Linked DNA regions of Pseudorhizobium banfieldiae. The protein of the gene in region 2 interacts with the protein of the main gene of each other region in a pairwise test. Links are inferred from orthologs where the notes say so. Each region holds a gene or a part of one and is shown on either strand. Other genes may lie near its edges. The genes, in order: grxD, NT26_RS16385 and NT26_RS08510.

The links.
Region 1: the proteins of NT26_RS16385 (region 2) and grxD interact in binary tests that used the Escherichia coli proteins (3 or more experiments, as listed by UniProt). The link is inferred for Pseudorhizobium banfieldiae from one-to-one orthologs.
Region 3: the proteins of NT26_RS16385 (region 2) and NT26_RS08510 interact in binary tests that used the Escherichia coli proteins (3 or more experiments, as listed by UniProt). The link is inferred for Pseudorhizobium banfieldiae from one-to-one orthologs.

What each region holds. Positions count from the first base shown.
Region 1 is NZ_FO082820.1:1,822,617-1,827,834, forward strand. Bases 1-2,951 are described here. They hold grxD (Grx4 family monothiol glutaredoxin), read left to right. Parts: upstream 1-1,283; coding sequence 1,284-1,619; downstream 1,620-2,951. Other genes in these bases: purL (phosphoribosylformylglycinamidine synthase subunit PurL), read left to right, coding at 1-799; NT26_RS09025 (BolA family protein), read left to right, coding at 899-1,132; NT26_RS09035 (multidrug effflux MFS transporter), read left to right, coding at 1,742-2,947. Outside these bases: NT26_RS09040 (inositol monophosphatase family protein), read right to left, coding at 2,989-3,813; NT26_RS09045 (thioesterase domain-containing protein), read left to right, coding at 3,971-4,588; NT26_RS09050 (protein-S-isoprenylcysteine O-methyltransferase), read right to left, coding at 4,592-5,173; NT26_RS09055 (hypothetical protein), read right to left, coding at 5,166-5,218. UniProt on the Escherichia coli protein: Monothiol glutaredoxin involved in the biogenesis of iron-sulfur clusters.
Region 2 is NZ_FO082820.1:3,358,533-3,363,715, forward strand. The notes cover bases 2,268-5,183. They hold NT26_RS16385 (BolA family protein), read left to right. Parts: upstream 2,268-3,542; coding sequence 3,543-3,824; downstream 3,825-5,183. Other genes in these bases: cobS (cobaltochelatase subunit CobS), read right to left, coding at 2,268-2,760; NT26_RS16380 (J domain-containing protein), read right to left, coding at 2,822-3,442; NT26_RS16390 (HlyC/CorC family transporter), read right to left, coding at 3,828-5,132; aroB (3-dehydroquinate synthase), read right to left, coding at 5,132-5,183. Also shown: cobaltochelatase subunit CobT, read right to left, coding at 1-1,755; more of cobS, read right to left, coding at 1,768-2,267. UniProt on the Escherichia coli protein: Transcriptional regulator that plays an important role in general stress response. Has many effects on cell morphology, cell growth and cell division. Acts by regulating the transcription of many genes, including dacA (PBP-5), dacC (PBP-6), ampC and mreB.
Region 3 is NZ_FO082820.1:1,712,897-1,718,147, reverse strand. Bases 1,095-4,078 are described here. They hold NT26_RS08510 (ABC transporter permease), read right to left. Parts: upstream 3,198-4,078; coding sequence 1,992-3,197; downstream 1,095-1,991. Other genes in these bases: osmF (glycine betaine ABC transporter substrate-binding protein OsmF), read right to left, coding at 3,217-4,078; NT26_RS08515 (ABC transporter ATP-binding protein), read right to left, coding at 1,095-1,992. Outside these bases: NT26_RS08525 (AI-2E family transporter), read right to left, coding at 1-277; NT26_RS08520 (ABC transporter permease), read right to left, coding at 323-1,057; more of NT26_RS08515, read right to left, coding at 1,054-1,094; more of osmF, read right to left, coding at 4,079-4,128; NT26_RS08500 (CynX/NimT family MFS transporter), read right to left, coding at 4,296-5,251.

The DNA.
Region 1 (5,218 bases), 1.5 Mb from region 2 along the record:
AGGTGGAAAGCAGGCCGTTGCCGAGTGCTGGCGCAATATTACGGCCACGGGTGCAGAACCGCTTGCCGCAACCGATAACCTGAACTTCGGCAACCCAGAGAAGCCGGAGATCATGGGACAACTCGTGGGCGCGATCCAGGGCATTGGCGAAGCCTGTCGCGCCCTCGACTTCCCGATCGTGTCTGGCAATGTTTCGCTCTACAATGAGACAAACGGCATCGCCATCCTCCCGACCCCCACCATTGCCGGCGTCGGACTGCTACCCGACTGGTCGAAAATGGCACGCATCGGCGACATGAGAGACGGCGACGTGTTGATCATGATCGGAACGGACGGCAGCCATCTCGGGCAGTCGATCTACCTGCGTGACGTTCTGGGTTCAACGGAAGGTCCCGCTCCTTCGGTCGATCTCGACGCTGAACGTCGCAACGGCGATCTCGTACGTGGCCTCATCCGCAACGGTCAGGTATCAGCCTGCCACGACATCTCCGACGGCGGCCTGCTCCTCGCGCTGGCGGAGATGGCGATGGCTGCTACGAAGGGCATGCGGATCAATCTTGCGGATCAGCGTGGGCCCGCGCATGCGCTTCTGTTCGGCGAAGATCAGGCCCGCTATGTCCTAGCGGTCCCGGCCGACCTCGCCAATTTCGTCGAGGCCAGCGCTGAAAGCGCCGGCGTTCCGTTCCGAAAGCTCGGCATGGCGGGAGGCGACCGATTGGTTGTAGACGACCTCGTGGATGTCAGCGTTCCTGACTTGGTCAATGCCAACGAAAGCTGGTTCCCTGGCTTCATGAACTGAACCCTCAGGACTCGCATCCTTTGACCGCCGCTGCCGTTTTTGGCACTCTGGCTGAGAAGCTGCGACTCAGCGGAATGAGATAACGAGAAGGACCACATCATGCCCATGAACCCGGGAGACATCGAAGACATGATCAAGGCCGGGATCCCCGGAGCCAAGGTCACGATCCGGGATCTGGCGGGCGATGGTGACCATTACGCGGCGGAAGTCGTCGCTGAAGCTTTCCGCGGCAAGACCCGCGTTCAGCAGCACCAGATGGTTTACGACGCCCTCAAGGGACACATGGGTGGAACGCTGCATGCGCTTGCGCTCCAGACTTCGGCGCCGGCCTAGGAATGCATCAGCGCCGGCCTGATCGGCGCGCCTCATCCATCAACCGTTTTGATCGGATCCATCGGTTCCCGGTGCTGGTAATTGCACCGATGCGTGCTATTTAAGCACTAGACGATCCGGGCCTTGAACCCGGCAAGCTAAGGATATCGACATGAGTGGCATTAACGAATTCATCGACAACGAGGTGAAGACGAACGACGTCGTTCTCTTCATGAAGGGCACACCGCAGTTCCCGCAATGCGGTTTCTCCGGCCAAGTCGTGCAGATCCTCGATTACCTCGGTCTCGACTACAAGGGCGTCAACGTGCTGGCGGACCAGGAAATCCGCGAAGGCATCAAGCAGTATTCGAACTGGCCGACCATTCCTCAGCTCTACGTCAAGGGCGAGTTCGTCGGCGGCTGTGACATCGTTCGCGAGATGTTCCAGTCTGGTGAACTGCAGAGCCATCTCCAGGACAACGGCATCACCACGCGCGGCGCCGCATAGCGTCATCCACATTTCCCATACTGGATCTATTGCCAAGGCGCCGTGCATGCGGCGCTTTCTCTTTATATGGAATTTTCATTGTGACGATTAAACCCATTTCACCGACCGACCGCCTCGGCGGCATGGGCCGAGTCGAATTCATCGGCCTGATGGCCATGCTCATGGCGCTCAACGCGCTGGCGATCGACATCATGCTGCCCGGCTTGCAGCAGATCGGCGCCGCGCTCGGGGTCGAGAACGAGAACCATCGGCAGTACGTTGTTTCCGCCTATCTGTTCGGCTTCGGACTAGCACAGCTTGCGTACGGACCGGTTTCGGATCGCTTCGGGCGACGCAAGCCGATGCTTTTCGGCCTCGCGGTATACGTCATCTCGTCCCTGGCCGTGGTCGCCGTACCATCCTTCGCCGGCCTGCTCGCCCTCCGCTTCATCCAGGGCATCGGCTCCGCCGCAATGCGCGTGATCACGATCTCGATCGTCCGTGATATCTATGGAGGACGGGCGATGGCCGAGGTCATGTCGCTGATCATGATGGTCTTCATGGTCGTTCCGGTCATCGCGCCCGGCACGGGACAGATCATCCTTCTGTTTGGCGACTGGCACCTGATCTTCGTCTTCATGGCGTTGGTCGCCCTGGCGGTGGCGGGGTGGATGTATATTCGCTTACCCGAAACACTGCATCAGGAGGATGTCCGACCCTTTACCGTCACGTCGGTCCTCGACGGCTTCCGAATCGTTCTCACCAATCGCGTCGCCCTCTGCTACACGATTGCGAGCATGTTCATCTTCGGCGCACTCTTCGGCTTCATCAACTCGGCCCAGCAGGTCTATGTCGGCATATACGGACTTGGCGTGTGGTTCTCCGCGGCCTTCGCAGCCGTCGCCGTCTTCATGGCCTTTTCGTCCTTCGTCAACGCCCGGCTGGTCGGTCGGTTCGGCATGCGGGGCCTCTCCCATGCCTCGCTGCTCGGCTTTATCGGCATCACCTGCCTCTGGCTGCTGGTCCAGGTCTTCGGGCCGCAGCCCATGCCCTTCCCGCTCTTTCTCGCGTTCTTCGCTCTGGCAATGTTCCAGTTCGGCTGGATCGGCTCGAACTTCAATTCGCTTGCCATGGAGCCGCTGGGCCATGTGGCGGGAACGGCATCGTCCGTTCTGGGATTCATGGGCACGATCGGCGGCGGGATGATTGGGGCAATGATCGGTCAGGCATTCGACGGTACGGCCCTGCCCATGGTCGCCGGATTTTTCGCCGTCTCCATAGTAGGCCTTGTCTTCGTACTGATCGCAGAAAAAGGCCGCCTGTTCCGGGCCCAGAACCCGCGCGTCTGATCGCGCGGGCATTCGTAGCGGAGTGGCGCGTGACCCCTCCGTTATACTCCAAGGATCTCCCGGCGCAGCATCTGCCAGCTGTCCTCGTCGGTCGCGACCAATAGACCACCGTCGACATGATGCGGGAGATAAGCGGAACCGTCGAACCGAGCGACATGTCCGCCCGCTTCCTGTGCGATCAGTGTTCCTGCGAGATGATCCCAGGGCATCAACCTGTTATACATGGCGAAGTGCACGTGTCCGCCGCTGAAGGTGCGATACTCGTGGGCAGCGCAACGGTAGCTCGCTACGAAGCGCACCTTCGCCAGGTTCCCGAGCACGCGTTCGCGCACCTCGCCGTAGAAATAGCCGGTGGATGCCATCCCCACCATGGTCTCGATAGGCGCAGGATCGGCGGCCGCAAGACGCGTTGCTTCTCCATCAGGACGCCGCAGGTAGGCACCCGAACCCTTCTCGGCAATCACCCAGTCGTCGCCCATGGGGTCGTAGATGATCCCCGCCACTGTCTCACCCTTCCAGACCACCGATGCCATCACACCGAAGGCGGGAATGCCAGAGGCGAAGTTGAACGTGCCATCGATCGGATCGACGACAACCGCCAACTCGGCGTCTGCCAGTCCGTGAAGAATCGCCGGATCGGCAGCGACAGATTCCTCCCCCACGAACAGTGCATCCGGCGCGAGCAAGGCTATGGCACGGCGGAGATGCCTTTCCGCCGCCTCATCCGCCTCCGTTACGAGATCGGTAGGTTCGCTCTTCGCCCGGATGTCGCCGGCTCCCAGCTTGCGAAATCGAGGACGTATTTCCTGGATCGCCGCGTCCTGCAATAGACTTGCGAGGGCGCCCACATCTATAATGCTCGTCAACTGAATCTCCGCAGTGGATCTCGATGGGAATCGTTGCCTGCGAGGGGTGTACTATTCCAGCCCCAGAAGTACAGCGACATCCAGACGCAGCACTATTGTCTGCGGCGTGAATCAGGCATGATCGCGAAAACGACACAATTTCGGAGTGCGCCAGCTGATGTTATCCAGGCGATCGCTAATTTCCACGGCATCCGTCCTGCTGGCCGCCACTACCCTCCCCCCTGAGGCAACCGCGAAGAAGCGGCCCCCACCTCCTGCGGGTCAGGTTTATCTCTTCCGTGGACTGGCTGATATCTTCTCCACAGGCCTGAATACACTGGGAAAGCAACTGACTGCGGAAGGAGTTGATGCACAGGTTCTATCGCTCCCCAATGCCGCGAGGTTTGCGAAAGAAATCGCGGACCGCTACCGCAAGTCGAAGCGGGCCCGGCCAATCATCCTGATCGGGCATTCTCTTGGCGCTGACGTAACGTTCTCCATCGCAACCGCGTTGCAGCCACTGAAGATCCCCGTCGGATTGATCATCAGCTTCGACCCTACAGGCAAAGGCCCCGTACCAAGTAACGTCCGCAAGACGATCAACTTCTACACCGGAGGCGGCAATATGTGGGCGCCGGTCGTTCCTGCACCGGGGTTCAGGGGCGACCTCGCCAACATCAATGTCCGGCAGGGAGAAGCGGCTGTGAAGGGCATCGGCCACTTCAACATCGAGAAGAGCCCGGAATTGCATGCGCGCGCCATCAAGGAGGTCAAGGCGGCATTGCGCCGACGCTGAGGCCTAGAAAACGCCCGGGACCAGTCTCTTGGTACGTGCACAATAGGCGTCGTATTCTAGGCCGAAAGTCTCTCGCATCATCGCCTCCTCACGTGACTGGCGCACGGCATAGAGAGCCAGTATTGCGGCGAGGCCTGCGAGGCCGGCGATCCAGTTTGGAATCAGGAAAGCCTGCGCCGTTCCCCACAACAGAAATGATGCATACATCGGATGGCGCACATGGGCGTAGACCCCCTGGGTCACCAACTGGTGCCCCTCCCTCACTTCGAGTGTCACCGACCAATTCCTGCCGAGATCCTTGTGGCTGCGTCTGAAGAGCCAGAGAAATGCCGCCCCGGAGACCACGCCCAAGACAATCGGCACCAAGCCTTGCTGACGGTCAGCAACACCTGAGAGCACACCCAGACGCCAGAGGATCGGCAAGAGCGCGAGTCCGACCCCACAGGCCAGCAGCAGCGTGATATCGAGCGCAGTCCGTTTATCCACCGCCGTCCTCTGCCGCCTGGCGCGACGCATTGCCGGATAGCGCATGGCGCACCAGGCCAGCAGCATCAGCGCCCAGAGGATGAAGGAAAATCTACTCATGGGGAGCCTTTGTCCGGTTGTGCTCGGCCCGCGGTTGATCATTAC
Region 2 (5,183 bases):
GATGCCGATCGCCAGGAGCTCGACGGGCGAGCGGGTCTCGATCTGCTCGATGACCGCGCGAAGGTGCCGCTCCAGATAGTTGCCCGGATTGACGGAGAGCGTCGAGTCGTCGACGGGCGCGCCATCTGAGATCATCATCAGGATCTTGCGTTGCTCCGGCCGGCCGATCAGGCGATTATGCGCCCACATCAGCGCTTCGCCGTCGATATTCTCCTTGAGCAGGCCCTCGCGCATCATCAGCCCGAGGTTGCGGCGCGAGCGACGCCAGGGTGCATCGGCAGACTTGTAGACGATGTGACGGAGATCATTGAGGCGGCCCGGGTTGGCCGGTTTCCCGCTCGCCAGCCAGCTTTCGCGCGATTGCCCACCCTTCCAGGCCTTGGTGGTGAAGCCGAGGATTTCGACCTTGACGCCGCAACGCTCCAGCGTGCGGGCAAGGATATCGGCGCAGGTGGCGGCGACCGTGATCGGGCGCCCACGCATTGAGCCGGAATTGTCCAGCACCAGAGACACGACCGTGTCCCTGAACTGCGTGTCCCGCTCCTTCTTGAAGGAAAGGGGCTGCATCGGATCGATGACCAGGCGCACCAGTCGGGCAGAGTCGAGATAGCCTTCTTCGAGATCGAAATCCCATGAACGGTTCTGCTGCGCCATCAGGCGGCGCTGCAATCGGTTCGCCAGTCGCCCCACAGCCCCCTGGAGATGCGACAGTTGCTTGTCGAGAAAGGCGCGCAGGCGGTCCAGCTCAGCCTCGTCACACAGCTCCTCAGCAAGGACCTCCTCGTCGAATTCCTGCGTGAAGATGCGATAATCGACCTTCTCGTTGAAGTCGTCGAAGGGGCTGTGCGGCCGCTTGGTCTCGCCAGGCGTCTCCGAATGATCGTCCGCCTCATCCGACATCTCGTCGTCGGACATTTCGGCGCCATCCATCTCGCCTTCGTCCATCTCATCGTCGGCAGCTTCGCTCTGCTCCGCCGGCGCGGCATCAGAACCAGCCTCCTCCTCGACCTCCTCGTTCTCGGTCTCGTTGCTGCGCGGCTGCTCGTCGTCGTTCGGGTTCTCCATCTCCTCGGGCTCGGACTCTTCGTCCCCGAGGTCTTCGGCCACCTGCATCGACGAGAGCATGTGGCGCACGAGCTTCCCGAAGGCTTGCTGATCTTCGATGGCTCCCTTCAGGCTGTCGAGATCGGTACCCGCCTTTTCCTCGATGAACGGGCGCCAGAGTTCGAGGACCTTGCCGGCACTTTCCGGTGCCTTGGTGCCGGCGAGCTTCTCGCGCACCAGCATCGCCATGGCTTCTGCCAGCGGCGCGTCGTCCTGGCGCTCGATCCCGGAAAAATTCGCCTTGGCGTATTTCTCGGCATTCATGGAGTTGAGGTTCGCGGCAACGCCCGTCATGCGCAATGCACCGAGCGATTCGACCCGGGCCTGCTCCACGGCATCGAATACGCTACGGGCATCAGAGCCCTGGGGAGAGAGACTCGCATGCGTGCCGGTATCGTGACAGGCGAGTCGCAGCGCCATGGAGTCACCAAGGCCGCGGGTTACCGCGAGCTCATGCGCCGTCGGACGTTTTGATATCTCCGGCAGGCGTATCCGCTCTCCCGCCATTCCGGGACGCTCATTGGCGAAGCTGACCTCGACCTCCGCGTCTCCAGCGATGGAGCGGACACAACCGGTAATCGCCCGGCGCATCGGCTCAGTGTCCACCGGGCCGCCCGACCTGCTCTTCTGGTTGTCTCCGGGGCCTGCCATTCTGATCCTGCCTCAGGCTCCGAGCACGATGTTCGCCGCGCTCTCCTTCAGCTCGACGCCGAAGGCGCGCTGATACTGCTCCGCGACCAGCGTCCGCTCCAGTTCGTCGCACTTATTGAGGAAGGTGATCCGGAAGGCAAATGCCACGTCACCGAAGATCTCGGCATTCTCAGCCCAGGTGATGACGGTACGCGGGCTCATGACCGTCGAAAGATCGCCGTTCATGAAGGCGGAGCGGGTGAGATCTGCGACGCGCACCATCTTCGAGACCGTCTCACGGCCCTCGGCCGTCTTGCCGAAGCTCTTCACCTTGGCGGCAACGATGTCGACTTCCTTGTCGTGCGGCAGGTAGTTCAGCGTCGTGACGATAGACCAGCGGTCCATCTGCGCCTGGTTGATCTGCTGCGTGCCGTGATAGAGGCCGGTCGTGTCGCCAAGGCCGACCGTATTGGCGGTCGCAAACAGGCGGAAGGCCGGATGCGGGCGAATGACCCGGCTCTGGTCGAGAAGCGTCAGGCGGCCCGAGGATTCCAGAACGCGCTGGATTACGAACATCACGTCCGGGCGACCCGCATCATATTCGTCGAAGACGAGCGCGACATTGTGCTGGTACGCCCAGGGCAGGATGCCGTCCTTGAACTCGGTGACCTGCTTGCCATCCTTGAGGACGATCGCGTCCTTGCCGACGAGGTCGATACGGCTGACATGGCTGTCGAGGTTGACGCGCACGCACGGCCAGTTGAGGCGCGCTGCGACCTGCTCGATATGCGTGGACTTGCCGGTACCGTGATAGCCGGAGACCATGACGCGCCGATTGTGCGCGAAACCGGCGAGGATGGCGAGCGTCGTGTCACGATCGAAGAGGTAGTCGGGGTCTAGGTCGGGAACATAGGGGTCGCCGCTGCTATAGGCCGGCACCCTGATGTCGGTGTCGATGCCGAAGACCTCCCGGACGGAGACTGACGTGTCGGGAAGGTTCGAAATATCCAGATCGATCTTGCTCATTATCTCTCCAAGGCGCGAGCCACCGCCCGGCCGCCATATCCTCTGCCATTCGTCGTATCGCTTAGCAGAAACCGGCTTGCTTCAACAACTGATATGCTTGGATTACGGCGCGAAAACGTTCCTCGGAACCCCGGTCGCCGCCATTGGCGTCCGGGTGGTGCTTCTTGACCAGTTGCTTGTAGCGGCTCTTGATCTCGTCCGATGTGGCGCTTGCTGTGAGATCCAGCGTATCGAAGGCCTTGGCCTCCAGCGTCTTCAGCTTGCGTGCCTGCGGACGGGGCCGCGAGCCCTGTCCCTGGGACACGAAGCCGAAGGGATCCTTGATCCTGTTGTGTGAGGCGGCGGAGCCGGAACGCATGGTGGAGTGAAGCGGCGCGGTCTTCGATGCCTTGTTCACCCCCATCGTCCAGGTCGGCCGGTGACCGGTTATCGCTTCCTTCTGGTAGCGGGCGATCTCGCTGTCGGAGAGACCCGAGAAGTAGTTGTAGCCCTTGTTGTAGTCCTTCACATGCTCGAAGCAGAAGAGAAAGAACTGCCCCTCGGCATTGCGCCCGACCGGCGCCCGGTGAACGCCGGGCTTGTCGCATCCATCCCACTGGCACACCGGCGCCTCCACGGCAGTTTCCTGCTGCGGCTTCCGGCGCGTGCGAATGCGATCGAAGTATTTGGAATCGAGTTTCATACGGGCTCATTATGGGGTTCGGGCAGAGGCGCTACAAGAATTGACAAAGCGGTTTCTTGCTGGTTTCTGGGTAGCCCCCTTTCCCTGTCCTGGAGGCGATATGTCCATCAAAGCCCAGATCGAATCACTCCTCCAGGAGGGACTGCATCCGGAGCAGATCGAGGTGATCAACGAAAGCCATCAGCATGCCGGCCATCAGCCGGGTTTCGACGGCGCCGGAGAAACGCACGTGCGGGTCAGGATCGTCGCCATGCAGTTCGGCGGCATGAGCCGGCTGCAGCGCCACCGGGCCGTCAACGACCTCTTGAAGCCCGTGCTGGATGCGGGACTGCACGCCCTGGCGATCGAGGCCGCGGCACCGGGAGAGCCCCGACGGTGGTAAGCCTCATTCGGCGGGAAGGTTCACCTCCGCCGGTCGGATCCTCAAGCGGGTAATCCGGTTTTTCTCGCGCTTCATGATGATGAAGCGCTTGCCATAGAAGGTGAAGGCCTGCCGCTCCCGCGGGATCAGCTTCGATTCGTGGATCACCAGGCCCGCGATCGTGGTCGCCTCGTCGTCGGGCAGGTTCCAGTCGAGCGCCCGGTTCAGGTCGCGGATCGGGACCGATCCGTCGACGATGATAGAGCCGTCGGCCTCCTGCCGCACGCCTTCAATCTCCAGGTCGTGCTCATCGGAAATGTCCCCGACGATTTCCTCGAGGATATCCTCGAGCGTGACGATGCCCTGCACTTCTCCATACTCGTCCACGACAACGGCAAAGTGGACCTTGCGGCGAAGAAACGCGTTGAGCTGGTCCTTCAGCGTCGTGCTGTCCGGGACGAACCACGGCTTCTGGGCAATCTTGACGATGTCAAGGTTCTCCGGCTCGACATTCGGCTCTGCCAACGCCCGCAGGAGATCTTTGGCATGGACGACGCCGATAATGTTCTCCGTCGAGTTCCGCCAGACAGGCATGCGGGTAAACGGGCTCTCCAGAACCGTCCTGACCGCTACCTCAGGCGGATCGTCGGCATTGACGGCCCTCATGACGGTGCGATGTTTCATGACGTCGGAGACTTCGAGCTCCTCCAGGTCAAGAAGGCCGCCGACACGGTCGCGATCCGCCTTCTTGAAGCCGCCCTCGCGGTGAAGATGGTCGAGCGCACTCCGAAGCTCCTCATGGGCGGAGAGCATGGACCCTTCGCTCGAGAGGTTGATCCCCACCAGGGAGAGCAGCCCGCGGACGAGGGCGTTAACCCCGCTTGAGAGGGGACCGACCACGACCACGAAGAGACGCACCACCGGCGCCACCACCATCGCGAAGCGGTCTGGCGAGGAGATTGCCCAGCTCTTGGGAAGCACTTCCGAGAAGATCACCAGCAGGACCGTCATCAGAAGCGTGGCGAACGCCACACCCGAATCTCCGAACAGGCCGAGGAAGAGACTGGTGGCGAGCGACGACGCCAGGATGTTCACCAGGTTGTTTCCGATCAGAAGTGCGCCAATCAGGCGGTCGCGACGCCTGATCAGGGATGCGACCACGCCGGCCCGTTGATCGCCGTTGGCCTCGAGCGTGTGCATTCGCGCCGGAGAGGCTGCCGTAAGCGCCGTCTCGGAACCGGAGAAGAAAGCGGAGGCGCCGATCAGAACGAGGATCGAGACGACCGTTAGCCAGTATTCCGAGAGCACGGAGACAAAGGTTTCCATCATCAGGATCGCATGTCCTCCAGGAAGCTGGCGACCTCCGATGGCGGCACGTCA
Region 3 (5,251 bases), 1.6 Mb from region 2 along the record:
CTATCTGCTGATAGAGGTTGTTTCCTTCCCTCACCAGCGAACTCAGGATCACCATCCCCGGTATAATGACAAGGCAGACGCAGATGGTGACGGACAGCACTGCCGCCAGGTTCCGGCGCTCACCCACCCAGGCCTCCAGCCTGGCATGCACGGGAAAGAAGATGATCGCCAGGACGACGGCCCAGAAGATGGCAGAATAGAACGGCAAGATGACCGCGACGAATGCGATCGTCACCAGGACCAGCAGGACGTAGAAACTAAAGCGCTGGACGGACATCACGGTACCTTTCGTCGATGAGAAGCCACGGACGGTGGCGGCTCGCTAAAGCCGTACCGCCACTCGGCGCTCCAGTGCGGCCAATGCGTCATATATCAGCACCGCCAATGCCCCCACGATCAACCCACCCTGCACCACGAAGGCGAGGTTGTTGGACTGAAGCCCGGCGATAATCACTTCACCCAGGGTCTTGGCCGCCACGGTCGATCCTATCGTGGCCGTCGCAAGGCTGATCACGACGGACAAGCGGATACCGGCGAGAATGATCGGCAAGGCGAGCGGCAGTTCGACCCTCAGCAGACGCTGCCAATCGGTCATTCCCGTACCGCGGGCCGCTTCCATGACCGGCTGAGGCAGTGTCGTCAGCCCGGTCAGAGTATTCTCGAAGATCGGCAGCAGGCCATAGAGGAAGAGTGCGATCAAGGTCGGCTTCTCGCCGAACCCGAAGATCGGTACGGCGAGAGCGAGGACGGCGACGGGGGGAAATGTCTGGCCGATGTTGACCAGGCTTCGCGACAATGGAAGGAATTCGCGTCCCACTGGCCGGCTCACCAGGATCGCCAGACCGATCGCGACAATCGCAGCCGCAGTGATCGCGATCGCAACCGTCAGAAGGTGTTGGGTGGTTAGCAGTAACAGGCTGCCCTGATTGTAGATGGCCGGCGCGTTTCGCTGCACGAGCGGCTTGAGAAGAGGTTCGAAGCTCTGCGGCGCCAGAAGAAACGCAACCAGCAATCCGAACAGGACAAGACGGAGAGTGCGTGGCAGCCATTTCTTCATCCCGTACCGCCCGCGCGCCTCAGGAGCGCTTCCAGGGTGACTCGACCCGCCGGGCTGCCGTCACCCGCCACCACCGGCAGGGCCTCCCGACGCGACCATAGAAGTTCTGCGAGCGCATCCTTCTGGCTTGTCCGCATCGGCATGGCGGGGCCCTCGGCCTCTCCCGCCTCGACCGCATCCTCGAGCGTGGCGAGCGCCAGCAGGCGATAGGGACGCTCTGCCGTACCGATCAGCGCCTCGACGAATGGCGTGGCCGGCCGCCGCACAAGTTCGTTCGGGCGTCCGTACTGAAGAAGCCGGCCACCATCCATCACCGCAATCTTGTCAGCGAGCCGAAAGGCTTCCTCCATGTCGTGTGTGACCAGGATGATGGTGGTGGAGAAATGCTGTTGGATGGTCAGCAGATCGTCCTGAGCCTTCGCCCGGATAATCGGGTCGAGCGCACCGAAGGGTTCGTCCATGAGCAATATGTTTGGCTCGGCCGCAAGTGCCCGCGCAACGCCGACGCGCTGCTGCTCGCCACCTGAAAGCTGGTGCGGGTAGCGAGGCCCGAAGATCTCGGGGTCAAGCTGAAAGAGCGACAGGAGCTCCGTCGCCTTTGCATCGATCCGTGCAGCATCCCACCCCAGCAACCTAGGCACCGTGGCGATGTTCTCGAAGACCGTCCGGTGCGGGAAGAGCCCGTGCCCCTGGATGGCATAGCCGATGCGGCGGCGGAGTTCGTGGCCGGGGATCGACCGGTTGTCCTCGCCGTCGATCCGGATCGAACCTGCATCCCGCTCCACCAGCCGGTTGATCATCCGCAACAGTGTGGTCTTTCCCGATCCGGAGGTGCCGACGATCACCGATATGGTATGCGGCGCCACCACCATGGAGACGTCGTCCACCACCGGCCTTCCGTCATAGAGCTTTGTGACGGACTCTATTTCGATCATCAGGTCCTTCCTCCCTGTGTGCGTGACGCAGTCATTTCGCTCAAAGCATCGAAGACGACCGCCGAGGCAAAGGCGAGCATCACTGTCGGCAAGGCTCCCAGCAGAACGAGGTCCGTAGCCGTCTGCCCAAGCCCCTGGAAGACGAAGGTTCCCAGACCTCCTCCTCCGATCAGGGCAGCCACCGTCGCAAGTCCGATGTTCTGGACGAGGACGATCCTGACGGCAGTCAGGATCACGGGCAGAGCCAGCGGGAGGTCTATCCGGAAGAGCCGCTGGGCCGACGTCATGCCGAGGCCCCTCGCCGCCTCCCGCGTGACCCTCGGCACTCCATCAAGTCCCGCCACTGTGTTGGCGACCACCGGAAGGAGCGAGTAAAGGAAGAGTGCGACGAAGGCCGGAGCCGCACCGATGCCGCGAATGCCGACCGCCGACGCTCCAGGAACATTGGCTGCAATCCAGCCCAGTGGACCGATGAGAATGCCGAAAAGCGCAATGGAAGGGATGGTCTGGATCAGGTTCAGCGTGTTGAGCATGGCGGATCTGACGGCAGGCGTTCTCTCGCAGAAAACACCCACCGGAAGCCCCACGACGGTCGCGGCAGCAAGGGAGCCCAGCGCCAGCAGAAGATGCCGCGTCATTTCGGTCCAGAAGACGTCGGCACGAGCGGCGTATTCCTTCATGATCGAGAGATCATTCCAGACACCGGACAACAGGACGACCATCAGCGTTGCCGCTGTCGCGACGAGGTAGAGGAGCCGCACCACGGGGCGCGGACTCGAGCGCGCTATGGCATCGATCGCAAGGAGAGCGAGCGCGAGGAACAGGATCCAGAACCCCGAGGCAGGGGAAATGCGGGCATAGCTGTTACCGTCCGGCTCCAGGAACTGCCCCGCAAGGCCGATGCCGAGGAAGATCGCTACGATGGCCATGACAGCCATAGGGAGGCGCATCGACGTCCGGGTGACCAGGAGGCCGGATAGAGCAGCGAGAGTCGCCAGGGCAAGAATCGCCCCGGCCGCCCATGCGGGCAAAGCAGACAAAAGGCCGACTGCCTCGCCCTGCACGATTCTGTTCGCCCTGACTGTCGCAAATGGGGAAGCGATGCCCAGGGCGACGAGTAACGCGATCGCAATGCCGAGCTTGTCGATCCGTGTGGTCACTCGCCAGTCCTGTCGGCTCGCCCGGTCATGGCCGCATGTTGGCATCGCTGCGAGAAGCAGACAACTATTTCAGGAAGCCGTTGCTCGTCAGGAAGTCCTCGGCGACAGCCTTGGCCGGTTCGCCGCCCACCTGCACGCGTCCGTTCAGATCCTGAAGCGTCACGAGGTCGAGCTTCTCGAAAACCGGCTGAAGAAGAGTTTCGATCTCCGGATGCTCCTGCAGCACCGATTCTCGCACGATTGGGGCCGGCTGATAGACGGGCTGCACACCCTTGTCGTCATCCAGCACCACGAGACCTGATGGCGCGATGCCCCCGTCGGTCCCGTAGACCATCGCCGCATTGGCGCCATTGGTCTGGTTGGCGGCTGCCGCGATCGTCGCTGCGGTGTCACCGCCGGAGAGCGTGATCAGTTGCTCCGGCTGCAGCGTGAACCCGTAAGTCGACTGGAAAGCCGGCAAGGCTGCGGCGGAGTTCACGAATTCCGACGAAGCGGCGAGCTTGACCTCTCCCCCACCGGCGACATAGGCACCGAAGTCGGACAAGGTCTTGAGGTTGTTTTCTTCCGCGAGATCCTTGCGTACGGCGATTGCCCAGGTGTTGTTCGCGGGCGACGGCGTCAACCAGACAATCTTGTTGGCATCGTAGTCAAGCTGCTTTGCGAGGGTATAAGCCTGGTCCGCATTCTTCCAGGCTGGATCCTCCGCCTTTTCGAAAAAGAATGCGGCGTTGCCGGTATATTCCGGGTAGATGTCTATCTCTCCAGCAGTGATCGCGGAGCGCACGACCGGTGTCGCCCCCAACTGAATCCGATCGGTGGTTGGGATACCATTGGCGTCCAGCACCTTCAGGATGATGTTTCCAAGAACGCCTCCTTCAGTGTCGATCTTGGATGACACGACGACCTGCGCAAACGCCGTTTCTGTTGCCAAGGCCAGCGCAAGTGCGAGTCCGGCCGTCCTGATAATCGAATGCATCAATAAACCCTCCGTCCTGAAATCATCGTGATGGGGTTCTCAAGTACCCCGTCCAGCCTCGCCGAAAAATAGATATGGGGCCCTCGCGCGCCGTGGCGAGTATCTCGTCATCAATTTTGCAGCGAAGGCGGAAAGTCCTCTCGGAGGCTGCATTGGTTTCCCGCTTCTTACGAGACAGCCGTCTCCTCCACCCTTACGTTGACATATTTCGCGCGGCCGGCGAGCCAGCCGTTCACTGCGGCGCCCAGGCCGAGCGCGGCAAAGAGCACGGACGTGGCCGCGAAGCTACCTGTCCAACCGCGAATGAAGCCGACGATAAGTGGACCGATTGATGCTAGGAGATATCCGACACATTGGGCCATGCCCGACAGATGGGACGCAATCAGCGGATCAGGAGAGCGCAGCACGATATTGGTCATGGCGGCGGCAATCAGTCCACCCTGCCCGATACCTTGCAGTACCGCCCATAGCCAGACCATCGACAGCGGCGCAAACAGGAGACCAAGAAGCGCGCCAACCGAAATGACGCAGAGCGCCGCGTTGACGACCCGCTGGTCCTTTCCCCGCACTGCGATGTGCGGCACGACCAAGCATGCTGCGGCCTGCACCATGACCGAGACCGAAACAATGCCACCGGCCGCGATCCCGTCCAGTCCCCTTTCGCGCAAGATCGGGACCAGCCACCCGAAGACGCAATAGGCCAATGCGGACTGGAGCCCCATATAGAGTGTTACCTGCCAGGCGAGCCTGTCTCGCCAGAGACCGACGACCCGCTTGCTGACACGCCTGTCGTGACGTCCTGCCCGCACCACCTGCGGCAACCAGACGAGCGCGGCAATCGCCGCCGGCAGCGCCCAGATGGCCAAGGCACCGCCCAGCCAGTTGCCGAGCGCATGTTCGACCGGGAGCGTCAGCCCCGCGGCCGCGGCCGCACCACCGCAAAGTGCCATTGTGTAGAGACCGGTCAGAAGCGCCATGCGGTCCGGAAAGTCGCGTTTGACCAGCCCCGGCAGCAGAACGTTGGCGACAGCGATGGACGCGCCCGCAACGGCAGTTCCGATGAACAGTAGCGGGAGGGAGGGAATGCCACGGATCGCCGTGCCGACGGTCAGCAGGATCACGA